DNA from 3 places in the Paenibacillus sp. sgz302164 genome. Region 1 is predicted to be linked to each of the others. Evidence: riboswitches for the same ligand, from Rfam matches in the RefSeq annotation. Region 1 holds a riboswitch; each other region holds the start of a gene.
What was found. A riboswitch is a leader RNA that binds a small molecule or an ion and turns the genes downstream of it on or off. The one in region 1 is predicted to bind cyclic di-AMP.

Region 1 (10,454 bases):
TTCTGCGATCGAGAAGTGTCGGACGGCTTTTTCTATGGTTTACTTCACTAAATCTTCTACGAACTTAGGCAGTACGAAAGCTGTTTTATGCAGGCGCGGCGTGTAGTATTTGGTCGGGAATTCCGGGATGGAAGACTCTTCCACTTGAAGCGGATCATGCGTTTTGCTGCCCATTGTGAACGTCCACAGACCGCTTGGGTACGTAGGAATGTTGGCGCAGTATACGCGTACGATCGGGAAAATTTCTTTGACATCGCGGTTGACGGTTTGAATCAGGTCGGCTTTGAACCAAGGGTTGTCCGTCTGCGCGACGAAAATGCCGTCTTCTTTTAACGCGTCATAGATGCCTTGATAAAATCCTTTGGTGAACAGCTCCACAGCAGGGCCTACAGGCTCCGTGGAATCGACCATGATTACGTCGTATGTGTTTTTGTGGTCGTGAATGTGCATGTAGCCGTCGTTCACGATCACTTGTACGCGAGGGTTGTCCAGTTCGCCGGCGATTGTCGGCAAATATTTTTTGGAGTACTCGATCACTTTGCCGTCGATATCGACAAGCACGGCTTTTTTCACTTTCGGATGCTTCATGATCTCACGGATGACGCCGCCGTCTCCGCCGCCCACGACGAGCACTTGCTCCGGGTTCGGATGAGTGACGAGCGCAGGATGCGCCACCATTTCGTGATAGACGAACTCGTCTTTGACCGTAGTCATGACCATTCCGTCCAGCACGAGCATCGTTCCCCATTCTTCGGTTTCGATCATCGCAAGATCCTGGAAATCGGTTTGTTCTCTTACATAAGTTTCTTTAATTTTCGCAGTAATGCCGAAGCTGTCCGTTTGCTTCTCCGTGTACCATAATTCCATGTTCATGCCTTCTTTCTATTCTATATTTGGATAAAATAAGCTCCATGATCAGTGTTCCCATTGTATTATAGTGCATTACCTCTAAAATGCAATGTTTTCCTCGTCTTTTCCCCGTTATTTTAAAAAATATTTACAATTGCTTGAATACGCCGCGCCAAGCTTTTCCATACTGCATAATAGAGGTTTTGTTCAACGAAAGGGGTACGAGGGAATGACCGATAACAAACGTCCGCCGTCAGCGGGCTCGCCTATCCCGCCCAAAAACAAGGAGCTCCCGTCGATCCGCTGGATGCGCCGCATCAAAAAGATGTTCTCATTCCTGTTTTCGTCCGTCATTCTTTTGCTCGTGACGGCAGCCATAGGGCTGCTGTATTTGCGTACGCAGACGCTGCCTGTCACCAAAATGCTGCAAACGTCGCAGATGTACGACGCTCACGGCGAGCTGATCGATACGTTCTATACAGGCCAAAATCGGGAGATTGTCAGTCTGAAAGACATTTCCCCCAATCTCATTAAAGCTACGCTCGCCGTGGAGGATCAGCATTTTTACGATCATTTCGGCGTTGATGTGAAGGCGGTGGCCCGGGCGGCGGTCGTCAACGTGCAGCACATGGCGAAAGTTCAAGGCGCCGGAACGATTACCCAGCAGCTCGCCCGGAATTTATATTTGAACCACGACCGCACTTGGGCGCGCAAAATCAAAGAAACTGTCTTTGCCATTCAGATGGAAATGCAGCTTAGCAAGGACCAGATTCTGGAAAATTATTTGAATCAAATTTATTACGGGCACTCGTCTTACGGCATTGAAACCGCCTCGGAGCTGTTTTTCGGCAAGCATGCAAGCGAATTGACGCTGGCGGAAAGCGCCCTGATCGCAGGCGTCCCCAAAGGGCCGCGCTATTACTCGCCCTATTACGATCTGCAAAATTCGCTGGACCGGCAAAAAGTGGTGCTGCAAACGATGGTCCGCGGCGGTTTCATTACCCAGGAAGCGGCGGCGGCCGCAGCCAAGGAAAAGCTGGCCATACAGCCGCTCTCCAAGAAAAAAACCGCTGCGGCCCCGTATTTCCGCGATTATGTGCGCTCCATCGCCACCGACAAACTCGGCATAAGCGAAGAACAATTCGATCAAGGCGGCATAAAAATTTACACAACTTTAGACATGAACGCGCAAAAGACCGCTGAAGAAGTCATCGCCAAACAGTTGGACAAATACCCGGACATCCAGGCGGCGCTTGTCGCCATCGATCCCCGTACGGGTGCGGTTAAAGCGATGGTCGGCGGCCGCGACTACTCGGAGAACCAGTTCAACCGCTCGCTTTCCAATACGAGGCAGCCCGGTTCTTCGTTTAAGCCGTTCGTCTATACAGTGGCGCTGCAAAACGGGTATACGCCCGTAAGCCAGGTCAAGAGCGAGCCTACTGTGTTTACTTACGACGAAGGCAGGCAGACGTATACGCCGCGTAATTTTAACGATCAATACGTGAATGCCAATATCGACATGCGCCAAGCGATATCGAAGTCCGATAACATCTACGCGGTGCACACCATTCTCGATGTGGGGCCCGCCAAAGTGATCGATCTCGCGCGTAAGCTGGGCATCGACAGTGCTATGAAGCCGCTGCCTTCTTTGGCGCTCGGCTCCTTTCCGGTCAGCCCGATCGAGATGGCCTCCGCTTTCGGCACGATCGCCAATCAGGGCGTCCATTTCCAGCCGACGGCTATCGAGCGGATTGAGGATGCGAACGGCAATATCCTTTATCAGGCGCAGGCTGTGCCGGAGAAAGTCATCGACCCGCCCGTCGCTTACGTTATGACTAGTTTGATGGAAAGCGTGTTTGATGAAGGCGGCACGGGGAACCGGGTCGCCGGCACGCTCAAGCGTCCGATCGCCGGCAAAACGGGCACGACGGACACCGACGCCTGGATGGTCGGGTTCACGCCCGAGCTCGCGACCGCGGTCTGGGTCGGCTACGACAAGGACCGGACTATCGGCAATGTCGAGTCCCATCTGGCTTCGCCGATTTTCGCCGAGTTCACCGAGCAGACGCTGGACGCGATCCCTCCGAAGCTGTTTCCGATTCCGGAAGGGGTCACTACCGTCTACATCGATCCGGCTACCGGCAAGCTGTCCAACGAGGACTGCCCGAACTCCCGCATGGAGGCGTTCCTGGCCGGCACGGAACCGAAGACGTACTGCACGGGCAAACCGGCCAAAGAAACGGCCGGCGACGGCAAGAAGGAAGAACCCAAAGGCAAAAACAGCTCCTGGTGGAACGATTTGAAACGCTGGTGGAACGACTAGGAGGGCCGTCCTCAGACAACACAAAAAGGCAGAACTAAGCGCGTCTTAGTCTGCCTTTTTGCTGTCCTAGTATATGGTGTAACATACACTAGGGTTTAGTATACCCGGTTCACTCTACCGTCACAATGGATGACACATAAAGTTCACATTTGCCGAAGCGCCACCCGGAAGCTTTATGAAAGCGTATCCTTGAGGCTTTGGTCCGACCGGTTCCACCACTCTGCATTATGGGCGACTAAACTGTTTTTGAGCGCTGCCTTCTCCTCATCGCTCAAGCCGTCGAAAATAAATTTCCGTTTCATCGCGGCGTCCATCTTGTTGACGTGATCGGCGAGGATTTTCCAGCCTCTGCGCGCTTCGGTGTCAATCAGCATTTCGCAAGCCGTCATGCCCGCATAATAAGCCCCTTCTTCCGTGCGGTCTACCGCTACCCAGACGATCCAGCATTTGCGGCCGTTCGGCACATCTTCCTTGTTCGTCGAGAACTTGATGCCTTTCTCGATTTTACTTTTGGCGTGCAGCGTCCCTTCGTCCAAATAAGCTTCCCCGCCATCGATGATGATGCCGGAAACGTTGCTAAGGTCGATCGAGCCTGCGCCAAACCCTTTGTGATTCGTCTTGGAGTTAACTATATTTAAAGCCAGCTTCTTTTTATCAGCTTCCATATTCGGTCACCTTCCCGCCTTCCTCTGTATAAACATTCCTTTGCTTTATTGTAGCCAAAGTAACCGGCAAGAACAAGATACGGGCCAAATTCTCGGCCAAGACCCATTTAAACATGTTAAAATAAGTCTATTCTGTTTCCGCGAGGTGAACCCATGTCTTGGAAAACGTTATTTGACTCGGACAATATGCGCATCTTCATTGATAATAAAGAACACACGGTGAATATCGAATGTGTAGAGGATGGCGTCAACCTGTAAGGCTCAAAAACAAGACTGACATCGATCGCATCATTGAAGCGCTGGAAGCCTCCAAAGCGTATCTGGGCGACGGCAATTAGGAAACCAGCTTCAAGCCGACGGTGGAACACATAATGATCGCGATAAACAGCAGCCTGCGCACATCTTTCGATTCGCCATGTACCAACATGCCTGTAATCGTGACGCCTACGGTGCCGATTCCCGTCCATATGCCGTACGCGGTTCCCATCGGGATGGTCTGCAGGGCAATCGACAGCAAATAGAAGCTCATGCCCAGCCCGAAGATCACCAGCAAAATTCCTTTTATACTAAATCCTTTGCTAAGTTTATTGAGTCCCATTACGCTAAATATTTCCCCTAAACCCGACACGACCAGCAATAACCATGCCATGACCAATCGGCCTCCTTTAAACCTGATGTTTCTCCTGATGATGACCCCGGGCGTCGCCGGCCGCATGCGTGACCTTTTTTAACCCGATGATCCCGGTGAGCAGCAGCGCAACCAACAGCAGCTTATACACATTCACAGGCTCATGGAAAAATAACATCTCCGTCAGCACCGTACCTATCGTACCGATTCCCGTAAATACCACATAGACCGTGCCGGTCGGCAGCATCGCGCATGCTTTGAGCAGCAGGAAAAAGCTGAACGATATGAACGCAATCACGATCAGCCACTCCCACCACAATTCGGAGTATTTCAAACCGGTGACCCAGAATATTTCTATAATGCCTGCTATGACAACATACAGCCAATATTTATTCATGTCCCTTCACTCCTTGCCGCAGTGTAATCCTGCGATAAAAAACTCCCATACAAATTGCTTCCGCTTGCGGAATTCGGCTTCTTCATACAGCTGAAACTCCATGTACAGACCGTCCACCGCGCAGTAAAAAGCCGCCACGAACGCCTCGGGCTCCATCCGCCGGAATTGTCCGGCCGCAGCGCCCGCCTCGTATATCCGGATCAGGCTGCTCGTCATGTCGCTCTCCCCTTGAAGAAAAGGCTTCAGCAGCTTCTCCTTCAGCGCCTCCGGCGGGAAAAAGATAAACCGCTTGTAAAACAAATGATAACGGTCATTGCCGATCGTATCCGTAACGTGGCGAAAATAGAGCCGGATCTGCCGCTCGGGATCGGCATCGGTTTCCTTGCCGTATTGGTCGCGCATGACATACACGTAATTGTTAATCACTTCTTCGGTCACTGCGAAGAACAGATCTTCCTTGGAAGCGTAATGCGCGTAGATGGATGGCGTCTTAATGCCTACTTTGCGGGCAATATCGCCTAGCGTCGTCTTCTCATATCCCTGACTTGCGAACAATTCAAGGGCAGCTTCTCGTATGCTCTCAGCACTCATCGCTTTCACTCCCTAACTAATATTAGTTAGGTAAACTATAGCTCTTTCATGCGAAAAAAGCAAATTTCTCTTTTCAGAAATAATACCCGGGTTGTCTACATATACATGCTGTAGATGCTTGTCAACGGGGTGAATATCATGAATCCATTGTTCAAAAACCGCACGGTGCAGTGGGCCTTCGTCGTGCTGCTCGCCGCAGGTGCAGTTCTGCTGTCCGAATCGCTCCTCCCATCCACTTTCAAGCCCGCGATACCTGCAGCGCTCGAAGAACCGGCTCCGCAGACGCCGGCCAAGCAGCAGCCCGAATCCGCCCAAGCACCGGAGAAATCGGCTCCCGAACCGCTCAGTTACCGAATTGCCGAGTATCACATGAACGTGGAATATGCGGCCGACACCAGGCAAATTAAAGGACAGCAAACGATAACCTGGGAGAACCCGGGCGGTACGCCTGTGCAAGAACTGTATTTGCATTTATATCCGAATGCGTTCCAATCCAAGAAGACGACTTTTATGCGCGAGTCGGGAGGCAAACTGCGTCAAGACAAAGCGAAAGCCGACAGCATCGGCAGCATGGAGCTTTTATCGGTCAAAACTTTGGACGGCAATGACTTAAGCATGCGCATGGAGTTTGTTCAGCCCGATGACGGCAATAAGGACGATCATACCCTGCTTAAGCTGCCTCTGCCCAAAGCGGTGGGCCCCGGCGAGCGGGTCACGTTCAAAACGGAGTTTCTCGTCAAGCTGCCCGCAGCCTTCGCGCGAATGGGTTATGTCGGCGATTTCGTCATGGCCGGACAGTGGTTCCCCAAAATCGCCGCGTATGAGCCGGCGGGAACAAGAGGCCGCACGGCCGATGGCTGGAACCTCCATCAGTACCATGGCAACTCGGAGTTTTACTCCGATTTTGGCATCTATGACGTTGTCATCAAAGTGCCGTCCAACTATATTGTCGCCGCGACGGGGTTCCCCGTAAAACCCCCGTTGTCGGACAACGCCACGAAAACCTACCAGTTTTACGCCGAGGACGTGCACGATTTCGCCTGGTCGGCTTCGCCGAACTTCGTATACGTGGAAGAGCCGTTCGCCACGGCGCAGGTGCCCGGTGTCAAAATCAAGCTCTACCTCGACCCGAAGCATCAAAATTTAAAAGACCGCTACATGTACGCAGCCAAAAAGGCGCTTTCCCGCTTCAGCCAGTGGTACGGTACGTACCCTTACTCCACGCTCTCCATCGTCGTCCCTCCGGAAGGCGGCAACGGCGCAGGCGGGATGGAGTATCCGACCTTGGTCACCGCATGGGGAGCCAGCGACAAGAAGCCCGATTTGGAGCTGGAACGGGTGGTCGTTCATGAAATCGGCCATCAATTTTTTTACGGCCTCGTCGCTTCCAACGAGTTCGAAGAAGCTTGGCTGGACGAAGGCTTCACCTCCTACGCGGAGGACAAAGTCATGGAGGCGGAATACGGCGTTTCGCCGAATCTGCCTGTAGAGGCCAGCTATGTGACCTCGCCCAACGCGCTTAAACTGAATGCCTGGGATTACAAAGGGCATGGCGAATATGCGGATAATGTGTACATACGCGGCAAGCTGGTGCTGAAAGCCATCGAAAAGCAGGTCGGCGCCAAGACGATGGACCGCATCATGACGACCTACTTCCACCGCTGGGAGTTCAAGCATCCTTCGACCAAAGATTTTCAACATGTTGTGGAGGAAGTCACCAAAGCGAAATGGGACGATTTTTTCAACCAGTATGTGTACGGCAGCATGATGATGGACTTTGCGGTTGATCGGATTCAAGTGAAGCCTGCGGCACTGGCAGACGGCAAACCCGGATATGAGAGCACCGTGCTAATCTCCAAACGGGGCGGCAATTCCCCGGAGGTGCCGATTCAATTCCATTTTACCGATGGCACCGCACTGGATAAGGTCTGGAACGGCGCGGAGAGCAGCATAGAGTACAAGTTGACGAATGCGGCTCCCGTCGAGTGGGTTCGCATCGATCCGGGCTATTCGCTCGTGCTGGAAAACAAGCATATCAACAATTTCATGTCGGCCCGGATAGACCCCAAATGGAAAATACGTTTGAACCTCGGCATCATTCAGCTTTTACAAACGATCTCCGGCTGGGTAGCCTGGTAGAAAGGAGAACGCTGCATGACTCTTTATATGAAGTCCGGCTATCGGGCGGCGCTGCGGCAGCCTTTTGCGGTCATCATGCTGTTCCTGTATCAAATGGGTTGGGGAGCCCTCCTCTATAAAATGGTGCAATCGGTGCTCGTGCCGCTCATGCATCGCTTTCCGGGAAACGGCCAGCCCAAGCAGACGCTGCATTTGTTCCTGGCCGAAAGCCAGTTTCAACTGCTCAAAACGGACCTGAGCCATTCCTATTTATGGTGGCTGGCGGTGCTTCTCGCTAGCCGCATGCTGCTTACGCCGCTGCTGAACGCCGGCATCTACTATTCGCTGATCCACACCGACCAAAATGCGGGATACCGCTTCTTTAAAGGCATATCGGAGATGTGGCTCTCCTTTTTCCTCTGCTACGCAGTACGGATCGCGCTGACACTGCTTCCCCTCGCCTGGCTGATCCCGAAGGCCGAGTCGATCTTTGCGCAAAGCGGATCTTACGAGAACGCCGCCGTTGACATGCTGCCATGGCTGGCCGGAATGCTTGCATACGGATTTCTCATGCATCTCCTCTTCATGCATCTGCAGTTCGCGCTCGCTGCCGGAAGCGGAATTCTCTCCACCCTGCTCGCCTTTGCCCGGCACCTGCTTCCTATCGTCGGCATCGCTCTGCTGCTTTTGATCGGGTCGGGACTATTGACGGGTGTCAGCGTCATCGCTTCCTACATCTGGGCAGGTCTGATTGCCCTTCTCATTTATCAGCTGTTCCCGCTTTTCAACATATTTTTGCAAATGTGGGTACTAGCCTCTCAATATCAGTTGTGGTCCGCCAAAGCAAATTCGTAGCGAACGCCCGCCGCTCTCTAAATCTATGAGCAATATTCAGCGAAAAACGCCCAAATATCGGAAAATATGCTCAAGCCCCTGAAAAAGGGGCTTTTTTTTGTCTATTTTCCGAACTATTTCACATATTTTTATAGAATAGTGCACTTGGAAGGAGGATTTTAGATATTTATGCCGAATCCTAAGCACTAGGAAAAATAAACCAACATTTCATGCCGAATTCCCGATTTTTTGGGAAACGGGGGAACCATTCCGGGTGAATTGATCTCGCAACACAGGGATCATAGGGAACCTTCAACCGAACCCTCCAGCTAACCTCGTAGGCACCGGAAGGAGACAAGCAGTTGAAAAAGGTTGTTGCTCTCGTTGTCAGTCTTGTTTTGTGTTTGAGTATTGGTGCAGGAAGTGTTTTCGCAGCACAATCCACTTTGGATGAAACGGTTGACGGATTGCTCGGAACTCCGTACAAGTATGCGGGTACGACAACGAAAGGCTTTGATTGCTCCGGATTTACCGCTTACGTGTTCGCGCAATTCGGTATCGACCTTCCCCATAGTTCCAAAGCTCAAGACGAAGAAGGCATCTGGGTTGATAAAAAGGACTTGCGCAAAGGCGATTTGGTCTTTTTCAACACAGACGGCAAAGGTATTTCTCACGTAGGCATCTATTGGGGAGACGGTGAATTCATTCACTCGGCTACCGATAAAGGTGTTATGAAGAACAAACTAAGTGAGTCTTATTACTCCAAACGGTACGTATCGGCCCGCCGCGTTTTGTGGGACGATATTTACAACCAACTGACTGCTGAATCCAAGTAATTTGATCGATTTATGTGAAAAAAGCCCCGGCAAAGCACGGCTCGTTTCTTGAGCGGCTTGCAGGGCTTTTTTCTATTCTAAACCATAACCTTATCTGCCGCGTCCAATAGATGAGGTGATGAAATGAACAAGACGAAGAAAAGCCGGCAGCGGCAGTTGGCCTGCTTGCTGGTAAGCAGTGCGCTGACGCTGGCTTTGGCAGCCTGCGGCAGCGATGCCCCCTCCGGGAATAACAGCGAGAGGACGCCGGAACCGTCAGCAGCGGCCAGTCCGGCAGTCAGCCCGACAGTTACTCCTGTCCCGTCCGCAACGCCGCAGGCGGATGCAGCAGCCGTGAAAAAAGGAACGGGATGCTATGTAGGCCTGGCCGATCCGCATACGATCGAGCTTATCGTGAACGAGAAAGCCGCCGCTTTCCAGTTGGGAGACGGTACGACAGATGCCGTGCAAAAGTTCAAGAAAGACGATCAGGTAGAGTTTGAATATAAAGAACAAGCCATAGAAGGCGACGCTTCGCTTAAACAGCTCATTTTAACCAAAATCGCTAAAAAACAGTAGCTCTCTTTGCGCAAAAAAAGAATCCCTCCGACTGTCCTTTCGGGAAAGTCCGGGGGATTTTGTTCGGAAGCGCCGCGCCGTCGGCTTATTTATTGACATAGACGCCTGTTTAACGTTAATATCGAGTCGTTGCCGCCGTCTCGGCCGGTTTATTTGAATGGATATACGTCCGGAAACGATTCGGACAAACTTAAAAAGAGGGCTACATAGTCCGGGTCAAACTGCGTCCCGCTGTGTGACAAAAGTTCTTGTACCGCCGTGTTGATCGATAAGCCTTTGCGGTACGGACGGTCGGAAACCATACTGTCGAAAGCATCGATAATTGCACAAATCCGGGCAAAAGCAGGAATGTTCTCGCCGCTTAGTCCGCTGGGATACCCTTGGCCGTTCCAGCGTTCGTGATGATACAGAATGATTTCCGCGATCTTCGGGTCCAAATCGGTGAACGCCATCATCATGTTGGAGCCCAGAACGGGATGCTGCTGCATAATTTTCCATTCCTGGTCGGTGAGCGCCGAATCCTTCAACAGAATTTGATCCGGTATTAACAGCTTACCGATATCGTGCAAGCAGCCTCCCTGGATTAACTGACGCGTTTGTTTTTCGTCCAATTGCAGAAGACTTGCCATCATCTTGCATAATTTTCCCACCCGCA
Region 2 (10,454 bases), on a different contig from region 1:
CGAACGCTCAAAAAAAGCTGCAAATCGATGCGTTCGGTTTCGCCGATCTATTCCGGAACCATTATCCGCGGGAATGGGCAAAGAACAAGCAGGAGTGGGCTGAAATGTTCAGGGAACTGCCGGTAGATGTCAGCATTCGGACCGAAATTACGCGAGTCGGCAAATCGGACTTGCCTCAAGGAATGCCCGCCGATAAAATCCGCAAGAAATAAGGAGGGACGCTTCTGAAAAGCCTTGCAGTAGCCGGTATCGTATGCGTAGCTCTGATTGTCTATTTCGGCTTGTCTTCGGGTGCGCCGGGTATCGGTGTGAAGGAGAAGGCGGTGGCCGGAGGTATTACTTTGGCCGCCTGCCTATTATCCATTATTCTTTTGTTCAAACCGGACCTGCCGGGGCCAAGTGCCTGGATTATGCCGTTGTTCAAACCACTGGCCAATCTGCTTGGGTTAGATTGACCGAAGCGGCACCTGCCCCGGTGGTGCATGAACGGTTAACGATGCAAGCGGAAAGGAACCGTAGCGATAACGATATCTTTTTGCGTGTACAGATAAGCCCGAATGAGCAGGCTCGTCTGGTTATGCAGCAGATTTTGCCACCAATGTTTTGTAATAAATTGCGGAATCAGGATGGTGATATGATCCGTCTCCGCCGTTTTCCACTCCACGGTTTCGATAAATTTGATCAGAGGCTTCATGACGCTCCGGTAGCGGGAACGCAGCACGATAAGTCGGACTCCGGGATTCCACTCTTCCCATTTTTCTTCCATTTTGTGAATTTCATCGTCGTCAAAGCCGACGTAGACGGCAACGACATTATCGGTTAACGATTTGGCGTAGCTGATGGAATTGAGTACGACCCGGGTAATGCCGGCAACGGGAATGACGATGGTGCTTCCCTTGATTTCCGGCTTATCCTTTTCCAGATTTACGCGCAATTCATTAGCGATGTTCATGTAGTGGCTGTGAATGCGGAAGAACAGGAAAATGACGATCGGCAGAAAGATGAAAACCATCCAAACCTGGCTGAATTTGGTGAAAATAAAGATCAGGGTAATCGTGAGCGTAGTGATCATCCCGATCGTATTGATGATGAACTTGACGATCCACGCGGCAGGCTTCAATTTGATCCAGCGAACCATCATGCCGAACTGGGATAAGGTGAACGGAATGAACACCCCGACTGCATAAAGCGGGATCAGGTTTTCCGTATTCCCGTGAAAGAGAATGACCAGCAAAGCGGACAGTACGCCCAGCATGATGATCCCGTTGGAGAAGCCGAGACGGTCTCCGCGGACTTTGAACATGTGCGGCATGAACTTATCTTTGGCGAGCATGAAGGCCAGCAGCGGGAAAGCCGAGTAAGCCGTATTCGCCGCCAGGAAGAGAATGAGCGCTGTCACGCCCTGAATGCAGTAGTACAGCACCCCGCGTCCGAACGTGGCTTCGGCGATTTTCGAAACGACCGTTTCTTCCGGAGACGGCTTGATTCCGTACCAGTAGGCAAGCAGGCTGATGCCGATGAACATGCTGCCCAGAATGGCGCCCATGGCGATCAATGTTTTGGCCGCATTTTTCTCCGCAGGAGCTTTGAAGTTCGGTATCGCGTTGGACACGGCCTCTACCCCGGTCAGCGCGGAGCAGCCGGAACTGAAAGCTTTGAGCAGCAGAAATAAGCTCACATTGCTCACAACGCTTCCGATCTCGGGAACCTCCGCATGAATGCCGCCCGTGAGGTACTTGAACAGACCCGATACGATCAGAAGAAAAATGGCGGCGACAAACAAATAGACCGGCAGTGCGAGAACCGATGCGGATTCGGCAATGCCTCTTAAATTCATGATCGTAAGAAATAAAATCATGACCAAAGAAATCAGCACGCGATGATCGTGCAGTGCCGGAAAAGCGGACGTAATCGCATCCGTGCCCGCGGACGAGCTGACGGCTACCGTCAAAATGTAATCGACCAGCAGCGACCCGCCTGCGACCAGCCCTGTGCCTACGCCAAGATTATCCTTGGCTACGATGTACGCGCCCCCGCCCGACGGATAGGCGTATATGGTCTGCCTGTAGGACAGGACCAGAATGGTCAGCAGCCCCAATACGGCTATGGATATCGGGATGGAGTACCAAACGGCGGCAAAGCCGAGGGTCATCAAAACGAGCAAAATTTGCTCGGTGCCGTAAGCGACGGAAGACAGCGCATCCGATGACAGGACGGCAAGCGCTTTGATTTTCGTCAGCTTCTCGTCCTCGATTTCGTGGGATTTCATCGGTCTCCCGATCAGCATTCTTTTTAATCTGTTTACCATAGTTACCCTCCACCGGCGCTTTCCTGTATGTTCCCCTGAATTAAGTAGTTTCACTTGTCCGCGACTGCCGCAGGGCTATTTTTGGCAGCAAAAAACCACAGGGTCTGACCCTGTGGCTCACGAAATAAGCAGCACGGATTCATCCCTCTCCCATAGTACGCTTACGAAGTTAGCTGTCGGATTCGGACTCTGAGAGTAGCCCTACACGCACGGATGCCGTCCGTACGCGATTCACCCCAAAGGCAATGAACGCCTCATTGGTTCCCCCGTTTTCCTTAGGAAATTCAGCGATAAAGGATTCATATGATTGTACTAAATGAACTACGTTTTGAATAATACGCCTGAAAGGAACTTAAGTAAAGGTTGGAAGTTGGCTTTAAATACCCGGCAGCATATCACAAAACCTAAAGATAGCGTTTACATAAACGCGAATCTTACATTTTCGCACTCAAGATAGCATTTTCATTCGTTTTCGTGAAAATTGAAAAAAGATGCGGTCCGGAATATTTCCCGGACCGCATCGGGTTGTTGAAAAAAAACCTGCGTCATGAGGTGATAGCCCCAATCTGCCTGGCTGCATCAAGAAAACCTGCAAAAATACATGAATTTGCGTCACTGATCGCTGCCTACGAAGAATTCCTGCAAAAGTGCAGGCTTTTCAGCGGGGACACGGGCTCAGGTTCACTTTCAGCGAAAATTCCTGCACTTTTGCAGGCTTTTCGCCCAAATAAGCCAATTTCGCAGAAAAAACCTGCACTTTCGCAGGCTTTTCCCCTATCAAGCGGCTGCCCGCCCAGGAAAAGCGACTGTTCCCCCAAAAATAGCGCCCCGCACAAACGCACCGAGAGCAGCAACAGCGCCCGCGCAAACGCACCGAGAGCAGCAACAGCGCCCGCACAAACGCACCGAGAGCAGCAACTTCGCCCGCACAAACGTACCGAGAGCAGTAATAGCGCCCCGTCCAAACGCACCGAGAGCAGCAACAGCGCCCCACACAAACGCACCGCGCGCAGCTCCCAGCGCGCGGTGTTGCGCTGCATGACGGCGGTCGGTCGGCCATGTGTCGCGACTCGATCAACGCGCTGAGGCGGCTCGGGGACGGCTCCTACAGGACCGGCTGCTTGCCCCACTCGATCCAGTTGTCGCGGGTCGGCCCGTAGATGTCCGGCACGGACAGTCCGGCCTGCCGCATCAGTACGATCATCTGGCCGCGATGATGGATTTCGTGCGAAATGAGGACGCGCAGCGTCAGGCCGTTCGGCCACTGTTCGCCATACATGTCGGTGGACTCGTGGAGCTTGGCGTCCGTCCACTGCGACTGCACGGCATCCAGCATCGCTTGCGAAGCGGCGCGGTAAGTATCAGCAATCTTCGCGGCGGAAGCGGGGGCTTTTTCTTCGCCTTCGGGAGCCTGGAACTGCAGGCCTGTCCGCGAAAGCATCTCGTGGATCGTCGTGGCGATATGCCAGCCGATCTGTCCCAGCGGACGGAAGTTCGACTCGCTTCCCTGGCTCAGAGATGCGTCGGTGAGCGCGTCCAGCACGCGCTGTGTGGTTTTGGTTTCGTTGCTCCATTCGGCTGCGAACGCTTGAATCGATGTAATCATGGGGGAGAAGCCTCCTTGTTATGCGTAATAGCCTTAGTATAAAGGAGCCTCCCTGACAACAGGTTGTCAGTGTTTTTTAGGAATAGAGCGCGGCGACTTGCTGCGCTTTTTCTTTGACGATGCCGGCGATGTGCGCGGGCTCCAGAATGCGCAGGCTGGGGCCGTAGCTGAGCAGCATGCCGTACAGCCAGGGCTCGTCAGGCTGGACCGCGGTGACGAGCAGCGTGCCGTCAGGCTGAGCCGTAATTTGCTCGGGATGGAAGTAGTCTTCCACCTGAGCGCGGACATTCGGCTGCATGTGCAGGAGGAGTTTGACGTAGGACGCCTCGGGCCTTTTGCCTATCTTATAGGACAGCGTCTCCAGCGTCTCGGGCCTGCGCACGAACGTCTCGGGAAGCATGGCGATGTCCTTCATGCGCGATAAGCGGAAGACGCGGTAATCGCCCCGCAGCAGGCAGTAGGCGTGCAAATACCAGCCGAAGCCTTTGATGACGATGCCCATAGGCTCGACGGTGCGCTCGGAAAGCTCGCTTTGGGATGTCGTGTATTGAAAGCGGATAAGCTTCGTTTGGCGGATTGCGTGGCGCAGCGACTGCAGCTTCTCTTTTTCGGCGCTGCTTCTGTGCCACGGATTCATATCGATGACGAGGTGATTGTGCAGCTCGGACACCGTCTTTTGCTCGGACTTGGCGACCAGCGCGCCTACTTTGTCCAGCAGGCCTCCGATTTCTTGCTCGCCGATGCTGGAGCGGATGCCTTTGAGCCCGGTAATAATCGATTGCAGCTCCTCAAGCGTGAGAAACTGCCGCTCCAGCCGGTACTGGTCCATAATTTCATAGCCGCCGTTTGCGCCGGCATAAGAGGCGATCGGAATGCCCGCCTGATTGATCGTTTCCACATCGCGGTATACGGTTCTCAGCGATACCTCAAAGCGCTCCGACAGCTCTTTGGCGCAGATTCGTTTACGGTTCAGCAGCAGCATCGTTATTGCAAGCAGACGATCAAGCTTCAATGGTCGCACCTCATCCATAAAATTTTAGTTCTCAATCAATTCGATTCGGGGATGGGCGAATCCTTTTGGAAATTAGATTTGCAAAGCCCATCCTTATTCCGAATAGTTGATGGAAAAATTAGAAAAAATAAGACCGCTACGAATTCAAAAGGAAAAGAGTGGAGCGCATTGTTCAGAAAAATAGCGAAAACCGCCCTGCATGCAGCGGCGGTCGGAGTGTTATTAAGCGGCTTAGCCTTGCAGGGGATAAACGCGGCAGCGGCGGAAGAGCGCCGGGAGCCGTCAACCCCGGGGCCGGGAGCGGGGGCGGGGGCGGAACAAGGCCTGCTGCTGCAGACGAGAGAAATCGATGTGACCGGCGACGGCAAGCCGGAGTTGGTGGCGCTGGGCGGAACGAAGGCGGACGCTGCGGGCTCGTATTTTTCCAGGCTGTTCGTTGTCGTAACCGGCGGCCAAGGCCGGAATCAGGTGGTGATTCCGCTGCAGGGAGGCCACAACCCGAACATGCGGTTCTGCGATTTCAACGGCGACAAGCTGCCCGAAATTTATGTCTCCGCAGAAACCGGCGGCAGCGGCGGAGCGTCCCGTTCCCACATCTATTCGCTGCAAAATAATGTGCCCACAGCCCTGCCGGTCCCTGAGCCGCTTCGCGTGACGGCGAAGTTCAAGCATAACTACGTGGTAAAGCTGAAAATCGAAGAAACGGGCAAATCTTTCAAAATCGACCTCAAGGAGAAAAAGCAGGATTACGATCAGTCCGGCGTATACAAAAACGGCATGCTTGTCAAACCGTTTCTCGTTAGCGTTAATCCGTACAGCGACTTGCAGACGATGGATGCCGATCAGGACGGCGTATGCGAACTGAAAGGCGTTCAAAGAATCGCAGGCATGGCTGACGCCGATACGCTAGGTTATGCATTGTCGATCTGGAAGTGGAAGGAAGGCAAGTGGGCGCTCGTTTCTTCGAAGGTGAAGAAATCGCTGTAGCGCTTATACCCAGTTGCCCTTACGGAACAGGGGTTCGCGGGTTCCATCCTCCGTAATGCCGTCGATATCCATTTCGGCCGAGCCGATCATGAAGTCTATGTGGATCAAGCTTTTGTTATAGCCGTGCTCGGCCAGCTCTTCGGCGCTCATCGCCGATCCGCCCTCGATCGTGAACGGGTAGGAATTGCCCAGCGCGACGTGGCAGGATGCGTTCTCATCGAATAGCGTATTGTAAAAAATAATGCCGGAGCGGGAGATCGGCGAATTATGCGGCACCAAAGCGACTTCGCCCAGGTACCGGGCTCCTTCGTCTATGTCCAGTATCTTGTTCAGCACTTCCTGGCCTTTCTCCGCCGTCGCCTTGACAACTTTGCCGTTCTCGAACGTCAAAGTAAATCCGTCGATCAGCGAGCCCTGATAGCTCAGCGGCAGCGTGCTGCGCACGGTTCCGTTCGTGCCGTCCCTGCGCGGCATCGTAAACACTTCCTCCGTCGGCATGTTCGGAACGAACGGAATGCCGCTTTCGGTGTCGCTGCCTGCGGCAACCCACACATGCTTGGAAGCGAGCTCGATGTAGAGGTCCGTTCCCGGCGACTGCAGATGCAGCTGCTTGAATCTCTTCGCATTCAGCATTTGCTGCTTGCCGGTCAGCACGGCCAAATGCCGCTTCCATGCCTCCACAGGATCGGCAGTATTGACGCGGGTGAGCGTGAAAATCTGCTCCCACAGCTTCTCGATCCGCTCGGCTTCGCCAAGTCCGGGGAATACCTTGGCCGACCATTCCGGCGTCGGGAAGGAAACGAGCAGCCAGTTCACCTGGTTGTTGCGCAGGTACTTCAGGAAGCCTTCCCGGGCTGCGGCGGCCGTTTTGGTGGACGTAGCGATGCGGTCCGGGGCGATATCCGTGAGCAAGTCCGAATTGGGCGCGTAGATCTGGAGGAAGGCTGCACCGCCTTTGGCCAGTTCTTCCAGCCCGTTCGCTCTCCACATCGGGTATTCCAGCAGGGATGACTCGGGCGCGTGCTTCAGGCGGATCGCCTTCACTTCGTCATCGTCCCAATCGACGACGACGTCTTTTGCCCCCGCTTCATAAGCTTTCTTGGCTACTTTACGGACAAAATCGGCGCAAGATATCGGCGTCATGATAACGAGCGTCTGGTCTTGCTGTACATTCAGGCCCACCTTTACGGCAAGCTCTGCATATTTATCCAAATTGGACTCAAAATTCTCCATCGGCGCTGGCTCCTTTATATTTTGCTAAGAATTAGTGTATGATAGAAAATAAAACTTTAAACCCGAGGGAGAAAGGCTGGCATCAATGGAAACGAAGAGCACTCCATCCAATTTCATTAAAAACATTGTAATCGAAGATTTGCAATCAGGCAAAGTCAGCCAGATCGTCACCCGATTCCCCCCGGAGCCGAACGGATACCTTCACATCGGGCACGCGAAGTCGATCTGCCTCAATTTTGAGCTGGCCGACGAGTTCAAAGGCTTGACCAACCTGCGTTTTGACGATACGAATCCGGTTAAGGAAGATACGGAGTATGTAGAATCCATTAAAGAGGACGTGGCTTGGCTCGGCTTTCAATGGGACGGCTTGTTCTTTGCCTCCGACTACTTCGAGGAAATGTACAACCGCGCGCTCGTCTTGATCCGCAAGGGCCTTGCCTATGTAGACGACCAAACGGCCGAGCAAATCCGCGAATCCCGCGGAACGCTGACCGAGCCCGGCAAAGAAAGCCCGTTCCGGGGCCGCAGCGTGGAGGAGAATCTGGACCTGTTCGCACGGATGCGCGCAGGCGAATTCAAGGATGGCGAAAAGGTGCTCCGCGCCAAGATCGATATGTCATCGCCGAACATCAACTTCCGCGATCCGGTCATCTACCGCGTCGTTCACGCGCATCACCACAATACAGGGGACAAATGGTGCATCTACCCGATGTACGCCTTTGCCCACCCGCTGGAAGACGCGATCGAAGGCGTGACCCATTCCATTTGCACGCTGGAGTTCGAGGATCAGCGCCCGTTTTACGATTGGGTGATCCGCGAATGCGAGATGCCGAACGTGCCGAGACAGTACGAGTTCGCACGGCTCAACCTGACGAATACCGTCATGAGCAAAAGAAAGCTCAAGCTCCTCGTCGACGAGAAAGCGGTTGACGGTTGGGACGACCCGCGGATGCCGACGATCTCGGGGCTGCGCCGCAGAGGCTATACGCCTGAAGCGATCCGCAATTTTGCGCGTGAAATCGGCGTAGCGAGAAGCTACAGCGTCGTCGACAGCAAAATGCTGGAGCACTTCATCCGCGAGGATTTGAAGCTGAAGGCGCTGCGCACGATGGGCATTCTGAACCCGCTCAAAGTCGTGATTACGAACTACCCGGAAGATCAGACCGAAATGCTGGATGCGGAAAACAATTCGGAAAATCCGGAAATGGGCCACCGCCAAATTCCGTTCTCCCGCGAAATCTACATCGAGCAGGACGATTTCATGGAAAATCCGCCGAACAAATATTTCCGCCTATTTCCCGGCAACGAAGTGCGTCTGAAGCACGCTTACTTCATCAAATGCAACGATTTTATTAAGGACGAGAACGGCAAAGTCGTCGAGCTGCACTGCACATACGATCCCGAAACGAAGAGCGGAAGCGGATTTACCGGCCGCAAAGTGAAAGGCACGATCCATTGGGTGGACGCCAAACACGCGGTTCCTGCGGAATTCCGCTTGTATGAGCCGCTTATTCTGGACGATAACGACGATGACGCCGCCTCCTTCCTGGAGAAGCTGAACCCGAACTCGCTGCAAATCGTGCAAGGCTTCGTCGAAGACAACATGAAGCAGGCGAAGGCGCATGACAAGTTCCAATTTTTCCGTCACGGTTATTTCAACGTGGATCCGAAGCATACGACCGTCGACCGTCTCGTGTTCAACCTGATCGTCTCGCTCAAAAGTTCATTTGAAGTATAAAACCACAAGGCTGTTCCTCCGTCATCCTCCGATGACTGCGGGAGCAGCTTTTTTTCGCCGTTTTGGTCAAAATCGTTCACAACTTTGTAACGTGCCTCCCTCTTTTATGAAAATAAATCATGAAAACGGCTTTGAAATCGGTCGCAAGTCCAGTTTCTTGTTCAGACCCGCGATTCGTGAAATTTGGGTTTGAACGAAGTATAATGGAACCAGACAGGTTGCGACGGAGAGACAAGGAGGGCACGATGAAGAAAACCGTTTTGATCGTTGACGATGACGTGAACATTTGCCGCATTACCAAGCTCTATGTGGAGAAGGGCGGTTTTCAAGTGGAAACGGCGCACGACGGCGATGCCGCGCTGAAACTGTTCGAACGGTTGAATCCGGATTTTGTGGTGCTGGATTTGATGCTGCCGAAGCAGGACGGCTGGAGTGTCTGCAATCAGATTCGCGCCAAAAGCGACGTGCCCATCCTGATGCTGACCGCCAGAGGACAGGTGGAAGAACGGATCGAAGGGCTGCAAATGGGAGCCGACGATTATATGGTCAAGCCGTTCGATCCGAACGAGCTTGTCGCCCGTATTACGAGCATTTTGCGCAGAGCGTCAGGCCGGCTGGAAACTCCCGTCAAAACGGATGTTTACGAATTCGGCAGCTTGCGCATCGACGCCATCTCGCATGAAGTCACGGTTGATGGCAAAGAAGTATCGCTGCCGAAACGGGAATATGACCTCATGCTGTTTTTCGCCCGTTTTCCGAATCAGGTGTTCTCCAGGGAAGATTTGATTTCGAAAATATGGGGCTGGGACTTTGACGGCGACGACCGCGTGGTCGATGTCTATATCAAGCGCATCCGGCAAAAGCTGAAGGCGATGACGGAAAAAGACAATGAGTGGAATATCCGCACCGTATGGGGCATCGGTTATAAATTCGAGGGAGCGGACTCATGCTGAATTCTTTTTACCGGAAGCTGCTGTTTGTTTACATGGCTATTACGCTCGTCTCGATCCTCGCGATCGCGGCTACGATCGGCTATACCATGAGGCAGAAAACGTACGAGCACAGCGAGAAGCTGCTTCAGGAAAAGATCGGCCAGGTCGAGGAACTTGCCAAAGGCTTGTTTGACGGATCTACCACGCAAAAGGAGTTTCGCAGACAAATCACCGCTCTGGAAAAAACGTCCGAAGTGCGGGTTTCCGTCATCAGGCATCCCAGTGTCAATCAAGAAAAGATCATCCCGCTGGGGGAAGTGCCGGAACGCAATGAATGGGTGCAGAGCGTGCTTAACGGCGAACAAATTACGGTCAAAGGCCCCTTTACCCAGAACAGCAAAGTGAATATGCTGATTGTCGGACAACCGGTCCTGCTGGATAACAAGGTTGCCGGCGGTCTGTTCCTGTATACCCCGCTGCGCAGCATCCAGGGGGTGATCGGCGGGATCAACCAGGCGATTATGATGTCCGCCGTTCTAATCGCGCTGATGGCGGGGATCGTGCTGTACGCCGTTTCGCGGCATTTTGTGAAGCCGATACAGCTTATGAGCCGAACGGCGGAAGCTTTGGCGACGGGG
Region 3 (10,454 bases), on a different contig from region 1:
GGTATTTACGCGCAATGAACATTACTGGGGCGAGAAGCCGAAGTTGGAAAAGGTGACGATCAAAATCATTCCCGACCCGCAGGCCAGGGCGATGGCGTTGGAGAATAAAGACATCGATATGATTTTCGGCAGCGGTCAGTTGACCCCGAATGCGTTCAAATCGCTGAAGGATATGGGCAAATACCAGACGTACGTCTCCGAGCCGCTGTCCACGCGATCGCTGGCGATCAACTCGAACAGAGGTCCGACGCGGGAATTGGGCGTGCGCCAGGCTCTTGAATACGCGCTGGACAAAAAGACCGTGATCGAGCATGTGCTCAATGGCATCGAGAAGCAGGCTGACACGCTGTTTGCGCCGACTTTGCCTTACAGCAGCGTGAACTTGAAGCCGTACGAGTACAATTTGGGAAAAGCAAAATCGCTTTTGACTGAAGCGGGTTGGGTAGAGGTGGCCGGCAAGCCGTTTCGCGAAAAAGACGGGAAAGTGCTGGAGCTCGATCTGGCCTATGACAGCAACGACCAGGTTCAAAAAACGATTTTTGAGTACATGCAGGGAGAATGGCGCAAAATCGGGATCAAAGGCAGCATGATAGGCGAAGAGAAGCAAGCTTTTACGAACCGGCAAAAAGAAGGCGCATTTAATCTCGCTTTCAACGAAACGTGGGGCATTCCTTACGATCCGCATACGGTCGTGGCCTCGATGCGCGAGTCGGGTCATGCCGACTATCAGGCGCAGGCGGGCTTGCCGATGAAAAAAGAAATCGACGATAAAATTACGCAAGTGATCACGAGCACCGACGAGAAAACGAGGCAGGAACTGTATACATACATTTTGACGACATTGCATGAGCAGGCGGTGTACCTGCCGATCTCCTACACGGTCAATGTGGCTGTTGCGAACAATCATGTGAGCGGTGTTTCATTTTACCCGATGCAGTTTGAAATTCCTTTCGATGCGTTCGACATCAAATAGGTGCGGTCATGGTATCCTTTGTGGCCGGAAGAATCGGCAGTATGCTGGTTGTCGTCTTGGGAATAACGATCGTAGCTTTTTTGTTAATCCGGCTTATCCCGGTTGATCCGGCGGAAGCTTACCTGAATTTGTCCAAAGTGCCCGTTACGCAAGCTGCGCTTGAGGCGGCACGCAAGGAGCTCGGGCTCGACCGCTCTTTGCTCGAACAGTACGTTCAGTGGATGCGCGATGCGGCGCGTCTGGATTTCGGCGTTTCTTTTATATCGAAAAAGCCTGTATTGGCCGAGCTGGGAGCGCGCTTCGCAGTGACGGCTCAGCTTGGGGCCGTATCCTTCGTTTTGATGCTGCTGATCAGCGTGCCGGCAGGCATTTGGTCTGCGATCCGCAAAAACGGCTGGTTCGATCGGATAACCCGGCTCGGCGTATTTGCAGTCGCCTCGATGCCGAGTTTTTGGCTGGCGTTTATTTTGGTGTATTGGCTCGGATTGAAGTGGGGCTTATTTCCGCTCATGGGACGGGGGACGGTGGCGCATATGGTGCTGCCGTCTCTCGCGCTGGCGCTCACCTACAGCACGTATTACATCCGGCTCATTCGCACGGGCATGCTGGAGCATATGGAACAGCCGCACGTCCGGTACGCGCGGTCGCGCGGAGTGCGGGAACCGCTCGTCATCGTCCGCCATGTGCTGAAGAGCGCGCTGCTGCCCGTCGTGACATCGCTCGGGATTACGCTGGGCCATCTGCTCGGGGGCACCGTCATCGTTGAAAACGTATTTGCCATCCCGGGCATCGGCCGATACTTGATCGAGTCGATGATGAACCGGGATTATGCGGTTGTGCAATGTTTTGTGCTGCTGATCGGCGTCTTTTTCGTCGTCGTCAATTTGCTGGCCGAGATCGTCTGCGCCATCATCGATCCGCGCATTCGCACGAAAGGAGCGTGACGGCATGGGCGAACGCTTTAACCTCAAGCTTCGACGTCCGGCGGCGCTGATGATCAGCGGGATTTGCCTGCTGGCGCTCGTGATGATGGCCGTGCTCGGTCCGTACTTGATGCCGCACGATCCGTATGAGGTCGATATCGTCCGCAAATTGCAGCCGCCTTCCTGGGAGTACCCGCTGGGTACGGACCATCTGGGCCGCTGCGTCTGGTCGCGGATCATCGCCGGCGCGCGCGTATCGCTCGCTGCGGCTTTTGTCGTTACAGCGATCACTCTTGTGCTGAGTCTGATCGTCGGAATCGCTGCGGGCTATAGGGGAGGCCGGTTGGACCGGCTTTTGATGCGCATTTGCGATTTGTTTCTTGCTTTTCCGAGCTTGATTTTCGCACTGGCTATTGTCGGTTTGCTGGGCGGCGGCGTGGTGAATCTGGTCGTTGCGCTGGTCGTCGTCAATTGGGTCGGCTACGCGAGGATGATCCGGACGTCGGTCGTCAGTTTAAAAGAGCGGAATTATGTGCTGTCTGCGCAAATCACGGGAGCTTCCGGCTTCGGAATTGTGCTTCGGCATATTGTGCCGTTCGTGCTGCCGCAAATGATGGTGGTTCAATTTTTGCAGATGGGTGCGGTCATTTTGCAAATTTCGGAATTGTCGTTTCTCGGTTTGGGCGTGCAAGCGCCGATGGCCGAATGGGGGATGATGATCAACGACAGCAAATCTTTGATGGGCAGCCATCCGCTGCTGATGATCGCGCCCGGGATGATGATCTTCGCCACCGTGGTGGCGTTCAGTTGGTTCGGCGACGCGCTGCGCGATACGCTTGATCCGAAATCCGTCTAAACGATAGGAGTTGTGTATGGGACTACCAATATTGCTGGATATCCGGCGATTGCAAGTTGATTTGCCTGTCCCCGGAGGGGCGGCGAAGCGCGTTGTGAACAATGTAAGCTTGGCGCTCGGTCAGGGGCGGGTGCTGGGGATCGTCGGAGAGAGCGGAAGCGGCAAAACGATGATATGCTCGGCGATTGTCCGCTTGCTCGGCGCAGGGCAGCGGGTCAATGGCAGCATCCGCTTTCGCGGCGAGGAATTGCTGGACCTGCCCGCCGAGAAAATGCGCCGGCTGCGCGGGCGCGACATAGCCGTTATTATGCAAAATCCGATGTCCGCCTTCAATCCGATGATGACGGTGGGCGGCCATTTTATCGAGACGATTCGCGCCCATTTGCCCATGCGAAAAGCGGAAGCTCGCGAGCTTGCGGCGGCGCAAATCCGGCGGTTCCGGCTGCCGCATGGCGAAAGGCTGCTGAGCATGTACCCCTTCGAGCTGAGCGGGGGGATGCTGCAGCGGGCGATGATCGCCATGGCCGCTTGCCTGAATCCGGCGCTGCTGATCGCCGACGAGCCGACGACCGCGCTCGACACGACCACACAGGCCGCTATCCTGGACGAGCTGCAAATGCTGCGCGGGCAGAGCGGCATGGGCATGCTGCTCGTGTCCCACGATCTTGGCGTCATCGCCAGGCTTGCGGACGAAGTGGCCGTGATGCGTAAGGGGCGGCTGCTGGAAAAAGGCCCGGCAGCGCTGCTGCTGAACCGCCCGCGCCATCCGTATACGCAGGCGCTGCTTGGGGCGCGGGAAGGCGGTGTCGACGGCAGCGTCGGCGTGGCGGCCGATTGGCACGAGGCCCAGCCCGCAAACACAGAAGGGGATGGCGCTGCGGACGATGGTTTGTTCGAGGCGGCGCCCGGGCATTGGGTGTCGAATTTCGGGGGCGGGGTGAAACGATGAACATATTGGAACTGAATCACGTGTCAAAAACGTACCGCTCCCGCCGGCTTGGCTGGAACCGCCGCACTGTGATCGAGGCGGTAAAAAACGTCTCCCTTCGCCTCGACGAAGGGACGTGCCTTGCGCTCGTCGGCGAAAGCGGCTCAGGCAAAAGCACGCTGGGCAAAATCGTGCTCGGACTGGAGCGCCCGGACAGCGGGGAAGTGCTGTTTCTGGGCCGTCGGCTGCATGACGTCTCGGCCAAGGAGCGCAAGCAGCTGCGACGCGACATGCAGCTGGTGTTTCAGGACGTTCACAGCGCGGTCAATCCGCGCATGAACGTGCAGAGCATCATCGCCGAGCCGCTGCGCGTTCACGAGCGAATGACTGCGCCTGCGCAGCGGCAACGCGTCCGCGAGCTGCTGGAAGCGGTCGGCCTGCACGGCGACGACGCCGGGAAATACCCGCACGAGTTCAGCGGCGGGCAGCTGCAGCGGGTCGGCATCGCCCGCGCGATTGCCCTCCGGCCGAAGCTGATCGTGCTGGACGAGGCGGTCAACAGCCTGGACGTGCTCGTGCAGGCCGGTATTTTGCGGCTGCTCGGCCGGCTGAAGGAGCAGTTCGGCCTGTCGTATTTATTCATCTCCCACGACTTGTCGGCCGTGAGGGTTCTTGCCGACCGCGTAGCGGTCATGGAGCGGGGCGAAATCGTCGAGACGCTGGATGACGCATCGCGGCTTGACGAACTGCGCCACCCGGCCGGCCGGCGGTTGCTCCAGGCGGTGCTGCCGATCCGCCCGCAGCGGCCCGTTCCGCTATGACGAATCCTAGGGCTTTGCTGCCGCCGGATAATAAACGCAGGCCGTGCCGGATTTGCCGCCCCGGCCCTGCAGATCGCCGCCGCAAATATTCGTGCGTCAGGAAAGCTTATAGCTACGAGTTAGACATCCCTTGAACTCGAATGATTAACATGCCCTCCCTTATAGGGGGCGATGGAAGTTACCGCCTAAGCCGGTGCCGGTGGTTACAATTCTTCGATTTTTCGGAGCGGCGCAAACTATCTCCTCGAATGTCTCGCTATCATCGTTGTCCTGTGATTTTTTGAATGCCCCGCTATCGTCGTTGTCCTGCGATTTTTGGCATGCTTGTACTTTGCTCACATTTGAATGCGCTTTCATTTTGTTGTTGAAGGCACATTTGTGAGAATTTTGAGAGAGATGCCTGGTAAAATGCAGGAGGGATTGCGTGTAAGTTCAGCTAGAGGAGGAGAATGGGAGTTATGAATCGGAGATATGCAAAACCGGCTGCAGGAAAGCTATGGGTGTGGGGCCTTGTATTTATTATGGTCTGTAATACATTACTCACATTTCCTGTGCAAGCAGCGGAACTATGGAGTCAATATGCCAAGATCGGATCGACCGGCAATAATGCGCTCGGCGGGTTTTCGAATCCGACCGGAGTAGCGGTAGACAGCAGTGGGAATGTATATGTGGCGGATAACAATAACCATCGTATCCAGAAGCTGGATACAGCCACCGGAGTGTGGAACGAGTGGAAAAAGAGCGGGGATGGGCCGGCGTATGGAAGCGGTTTGGGCGAGTTTTCCAATCCGGCAGGCGTAGCGGTAGGCGTCAGCGGGAACGTGTATGTGGCGGATACCAGTAATCATCGCATTCAGAAGCTGACGGTATCCACAGGAGTATGGAGCGAATGGAAGAAAAGCGGAGGGGGCGCGGGAAGCGGCCTGGGCGAGTTTAATAATCCGAGAGGCGTGGCTGTAGACAATAGCGGGAATGTGTATGTGGCGGATGCCTGGAATCATCGCATTCAGAAATTGGATGCAGTTACTGGCGTGTGGAGCGAGTGGAAGAAGAGCGGGGGCGGCAAAGGGAGCGGGTTAGGCGAGTTTAATTTTCCATCCCGCGTTGCGCTGGACAGCAGCGGCAATATGTACGTGGCGGATACCGGCAACCATCGCATTCAGAAGCTGACGGTAACCACAGGAGTATGGAGCGAGTGGAAGAAGAGCGGAGGGGGCGCGGGAAGCGGTCCGGGCGAGTTTAATAATCCGTACGACGTTGCCGTAGACAACAACGGGAATATATACGTGGCCGAGTATAGCAACCATCGCATTCAAAAGCTGACGGTATCCACAGGAGTATGGAGCGAGTGGAAGAAGAACGGCGGTGGTTCGGGCAGCGGCCTGGGAGAGTTTAATCAACCCAAAGGCATAGCGGTGGATGGAAGCGGGAATGTGTATGTGGCCGATTCTGGCAATGAGCGCATTCAGAAGCTGACGGTATCCACAGGAGTATGGATCGAATGGGTATATAGGGGAGCGGTTGCCGGCAAAGGCTTGGGCGAGTTTAGTTATCCGAGCGGTGTGGCGGTGGACAGCGAGCGGAATGTGTATGTGGCCGATTACGATAATCATCGCATCCAGAAGCTGACGGTTTCCACAGGAATATGGAGCGAGTGGAAGAAGAGCGGAGGCGGTTCGGGTGACGGTCTTGGAGAGTTTGAGAATCCGACCGACGTTGCTGTAGACAGCAATGGGAATGTATACGTGGCCGATCGTGATAACCACCGTATCCAGAAGCTTACGGCATCCACGGGAGCATGGAGAGAGTGGAAGAAGAGCGGAGGCGGCAAAGGAAGCGGCCGTGGGGAATTTGATTATCCGAGCGGAGTGGCGGTAGATCGCAGCGGGAATGTGTACGTGGCGGATACGAATAACAGTCGTATTCAGAAGCTGGATGCAGTCACGGGAGTATGGAGCGAGTGGAAAAAGAGCGGAGGGGGCGCGGGAAGCGGCCTCGGAGAATTTTATGGACCTTCCGGCATCGAGGTGGACGGCAGCGGAAATGTGTATGTAGCGGATACCAATAACCACCGTATCCAGAAGCTGACGGCAGCTACAGGAGTATGGAGTGAGTGGAAGAAGAGCGGCGGCGGTTCGGGGAAAGGCCTTGGAGAATTTGACGAGCCTTACAGCGTGGCGGTAGATGCCGGCGGGAATGTATACGTTGCTGACATGAGCAACAATCGCATCCAGAAGCTGGACGTTTCCACGGGGGTGTGGAGAGAATGGAAGAAGAGCGGAGGCGGAGAGGGAAGCGGCCTTGGGGAATTTATTAGTCCAAGCGGTGTAGCGATAGATAGCGGAAACACTGTATATGTCGCTGATTTCGGCAACCACCGTATCCAGAAATTATCTGAGATAACTACCCCTCCGGACGTACCGACCGATGTAAAATCGGAGGTGGCAGTAGGCCAATCGCAAGCAACGGTGAGTTTTACGGCCCCGCTCAACGATGGAGGCAGCCTCATAACCGGCTATACGGTAACTTCAAGTCCGGGAGGATTGACGTGGACGGGTACAAGCAGCCCAATCACGGTTACGGGCTTAACGTATGGGACGGCATATACGTTTACGGTTGTAGCGACGAATAGCGCAGGAAACTCCGGCCCTTCGGCCGCATCGAACAGCGTGACACCGACAGCGCCGGGAGTGCCTGCTGCGGTACCTGACGCCCCGACGGGCGTAACCGCCGTTGCAGCCAACGGCGGAGCGAAGGTAAGCTTCAATGCGCCATCCAGCAATGGAGGCAGTGAGATCGTCGGCTACACCGTGACCTCGATTCCGGGAGGACTGACTGCAACCGGAACCGGCAGCCCAATCACAGTTACGGGCTTAACGTATGGCACGACCTATACGTTTACTGTGGCGGCGATTAACAGCGTTGGCAGCAGCCCTGTTTCTGCCGTTTCTAATACCGTAAGACTGGAGATCCCTTCCGACGGCGACAGTGGTGGAAGTACGCCGCCACAGTCGACGCCTTCGACTACATCGCAACCTGATAAAACGGGCGTTACCGTTCTCATTAACGGCAGATCGGTGAATGTTGGGACAGCCAAGGTGACGAGCGTAAATTCACAGACGGTAACAACCATCAGCATTGACCGGGACAAGCTGGGGGATCTACTCGCGAAGGAAGGGCGATTCGCTGTGGTGACGATGCTGGCGGATGCCAAATCCGATGTCGTGCGCGGAGAGCTTGACGGACAGATGATCAGCAAAATGGAACTGCAGCAAGCGGTATTGGAAATAAAAACAGATAAAGCGACCTATAACTTACCGGCCGGGCAGATCGACATCCAATCGATTTCGAATCAGTTGGGCAAATCGGCAGCCTTGGAGGATATCAAGATTCAAATCGAAATTGCTGTGTCAAAAACGCCGGCGCAAGGGGTTCTGAAAGAATCCGGGGAGGGAAAAATTTCGGTCGTTGTCCCGCCGCTTGATTTTACGGTAAGAGCTCTTTATAAGGACAAGACGATTGAAGTCAACGGGTTCAAAGCTTATGTTGAACGTACAATAGCGATTCCGGATGGCGTTGATCCTGACAAAATCACAACTGGTGTCGTGGTTGAAACGGATGGAACGCTGCGCCATGTGCCGACCAAAATCGTGCGGCTGGACGGCAAGCTTTATGCCAAGATAAACAGCATAACGAATAGCGCCTATTCTGTCGTATGGCATCCGGTTGAGTTTAAGGATGCGGAGGCGCACTGGGCCAAAGAAGCGATAAACGATATGGGATCGCGTATGATCATCAATGGCGTCGGCAAAGGCTTCTTCAATCCCGATCAAGATATTACACGAGCGGAGTTTGCGGCAATTTTGATTCGCGGATTAGGACTGCAGCCAAAAGCAGGGGCACTGTCTTTCTCTGACGTTAATTCGAAAGATTGGTATGCCGGCGCGGTTGGAACGGCCTTCGCGTACAACCTGATTAGCGGTTTTGAAGACGGCACCTTCCGCCCGAATGATAAGATTACACGCGAACAAGCGATGGTGATCATGGCCAGAGCAATGGCTATTACAGGGCTCAAAGCGAAGTCTTCCGCAAATGCAGGACAGCTATTGAACTCCTTCACCGACGCGGGTACGATATCGAATTGGGCGAAGAACGGGATTTCCGACTGCTTGGCATCCGGGATCTTTTCCGGACGAAACGGCGCCGTGCTGGATCCTGGAGCATTCATATCGAGAGCGGAGGTTTCCGTTATTGTTCAAAGACTTCTGCAAAAGTCGGATCTGATTTAGTGCGGAATCCCGCTGCGTCATTGACTCTCCGGCGGTGTTTGTGTAAGATAAAAATACGCTTAATTTCCGGTTTAACGAATCGGAAAGCGGGGGAACCAATCTTTTTGGGGCGAATCATGATGTTTATGTAGGGAACCATCTTTCCCGAGCCCGGCAGCTAACCTCGTCAGCAGTAGGTGGGTCATAGTTGCATTGTGTTATATTCGCATTTGCTGACCCGTTTATTCGGGTCTTTTTGTGTTCATTTGGACCCGACGTATAGTTTCGGCCCGGAGGCATCGACATGTCCTCTTGCCGGCTATAAGACGGGTCATTTTTATTTCGCAGCTTTGATCCGCGGAAGGAGGAGATAGACAGCCGTCTTGGATTCGTTGAAAGCCAACATTCTGTCTTTTCAAGGAGGATGAAATATGCCGCAACCGAAATATATTACCGATATTGATAAAATCCTGGAGATTCCCGAACGCGATCGAACAAGGTTGAAGCAAATAACGGAAAAATTCGTGTTTCGCGTAAACGATTATTACTTGAAACTGATAGATTGGAACAACCCGGAAGATCCGATCAAGAAATTGATCATTCCCAATGACGGGGAGCTGTCCGAATATGGAAGGTGGGACGCGTCGGATGAGGACACGAATTATGTCGTTCCCGGCTGCCAGCATAAATACAGGACGACGGCCCTTTTGATCGTATCCGAGGTTTGCGGCGCTTACTGCCGCTATTGTTTCCGCAAGCGGTTGTTCCGCAACGATGTCAGCGAGGCGATGTCGAACGTCGACCCGGGGCTGGCCTATATCGCCCGGCACAAGGAGATCAACAATGTGCTGCTGACGGGAGGGGACAGTTTGATCCTTTCCACGGCAAGGCTGAACGGCATCTTCGAACGGTTGAGAGCGATCGACCATGTGAAGATCATTCGGCTCGGCTCGAAAATTCCCGTGTTCAATCCGATGCGGATCTACGAAGACGAGAAGCTGCTGGAGTCCATCCGGAAGCATTCCGACTCGGAGCGACGCATCTACGTGATGGCGCATATCAATCATCCGCGCGAAATTACGGCGGAAGCGAAGAAGGGATTTGAAGCGCTCCATCAAGCGGGAGCGATTGTCGTGAACCAAACGCCCGTTCTAAAAGGGATCAACGATCGGCCCGAGGTGCTTGCGGAGCTGCTGGATGAGCTTTCGTGGGCGGGTGTCACGCCTTATTATTTTTTCATTAACCGGCCCGTCGCCGGCAATAAAGATTTCGTACTGCCGCTGGAACGCGTGTACCGGATCGTGGAAGAGGCGAAGGCCCTCACGTCCGGCCTGGGCAAGCGTGTCCGCCTATCGATGAGCCACACTTCCGGCAAAATCGAAATTTTAGCCATCGAGAATGGGAAGGCTTATTTGAAATACCATCAATCCCGGGACGACCAGTACGGAAAATTTATGGCGCTCGACTGCCCTGAGCATGCGGCCTGGTTCGATGATTTGCCCGGAAATGAGCAGTTCTGGAACAAGCCGAAAAAGAAAAACGATAACATTGTCTCCGCCAACGAATTGCTAAGCCGCTAACCGTTTTCTCATGCGCCGCCGCTAACCGTACCTGTACCCGAGAGGGGGCCGCGCCTCCGTCTCGGGACGTAGGGAAAATCGTTCCAGGGGTGCTGGCGGAGCAAA

Region 2: another riboswitch for cyclic di-AMP. It lies ahead of AC0LWT_RS30160 (APC family permease); the one in region 1 lies ahead of AC0LWT_RS37680 (C40 family peptidase).
Region 3: another riboswitch for cyclic di-AMP. It lies ahead of AC0LWT_RS28965 (KamA family radical SAM protein); the one in region 1 lies ahead of AC0LWT_RS37680 (C40 family peptidase).

What each region holds. Positions count from the first base shown of each region.
Region 1 covers NZ_JBVYOL010000049.1:431-10,884, reverse strand. Annotated here, with positions in the region: gene speE (polyamine aminopropyltransferase) at 40-867, opposite strand; gene AC0LWT_RS37715 (transglycosylase domain-containing protein) at 1,079-3,172, shown strand; gene AC0LWT_RS37710 (YwhD family protein) at 3,346-3,837, opposite strand; gene AC0LWT_RS37705 (DMT family transporter) at 4,172-4,486, opposite strand; gene AC0LWT_RS37700 (DMT family transporter) at 4,503-4,862, opposite strand; gene AC0LWT_RS37695 (TetR/AcrR family transcriptional regulator) at 4,869-5,453, opposite strand; gene AC0LWT_RS37690 (M1 family metallopeptidase) at 5,592-7,592, shown strand; gene AC0LWT_RS37685 (hypothetical protein) at 7,608-8,426, shown strand; cyclic di-AMP (ydaO/yuaA leader) riboswitch at 8,627-8,764, shown strand; gene AC0LWT_RS37680 (C40 family peptidase) at 8,768-9,241, shown strand; gene AC0LWT_RS37675 (hypothetical protein) at 9,365-9,799, shown strand; gene AC0LWT_RS37670 (HD-GYP domain-containing protein) at 9,949-10,454, opposite strand, start outside.
Region 2 covers NZ_JBVYOL010000024.1:4,693-15,146, forward strand. Annotated here, with positions in the region: gene AC0LWT_RS30155 (Ger(x)C family spore germination protein) at 1-212, shown strand, start outside; gene AC0LWT_RS30160 (APC family permease) at 491-2,308, opposite strand; cyclic di-AMP (ydaO/yuaA leader) riboswitch at 2,451-2,608, opposite strand; gene AC0LWT_RS30165 (DinB family protein) at 3,414-3,914, opposite strand; gene AC0LWT_RS30170 (helix-turn-helix transcriptional regulator) at 3,991-4,926, opposite strand; gene AC0LWT_RS30175 (hypothetical protein) at 5,095-5,913, shown strand; gene AC0LWT_RS30180 (aminopeptidase) at 5,917-7,146, opposite strand; gene AC0LWT_RS30185 (glutamine--tRNA ligase/YqeY domain fusion protein) at 7,232-8,884, shown strand; gene AC0LWT_RS30190 (response regulator transcription factor) at 9,130-9,837, shown strand; gene AC0LWT_RS30195 (sensor histidine kinase) at 9,831-10,454, shown strand, end outside.
Region 3 covers NZ_JBVYOL010000022.1:3,971-14,424, reverse strand. Annotated here, with positions in the region: gene nikA (nickel ABC transporter substrate-binding protein) at 1-973, shown strand, start outside; gene nikB (nickel ABC transporter permease) at 982-1,917, shown strand; gene AC0LWT_RS28985 (ABC transporter permease) at 1,922-2,752, shown strand; gene AC0LWT_RS28980 (ABC transporter ATP-binding protein) at 2,769-3,701, shown strand; gene nikE (nickel import ATP-binding protein NikE) at 3,698-4,501, shown strand; gene AC0LWT_RS28970 (S-layer homology domain-containing protein) at 4,960-8,790, shown strand; cyclic di-AMP (ydaO/yuaA leader) riboswitch at 8,837-8,976, shown strand; gene AC0LWT_RS28965 (KamA family radical SAM protein) at 9,201-10,349, shown strand.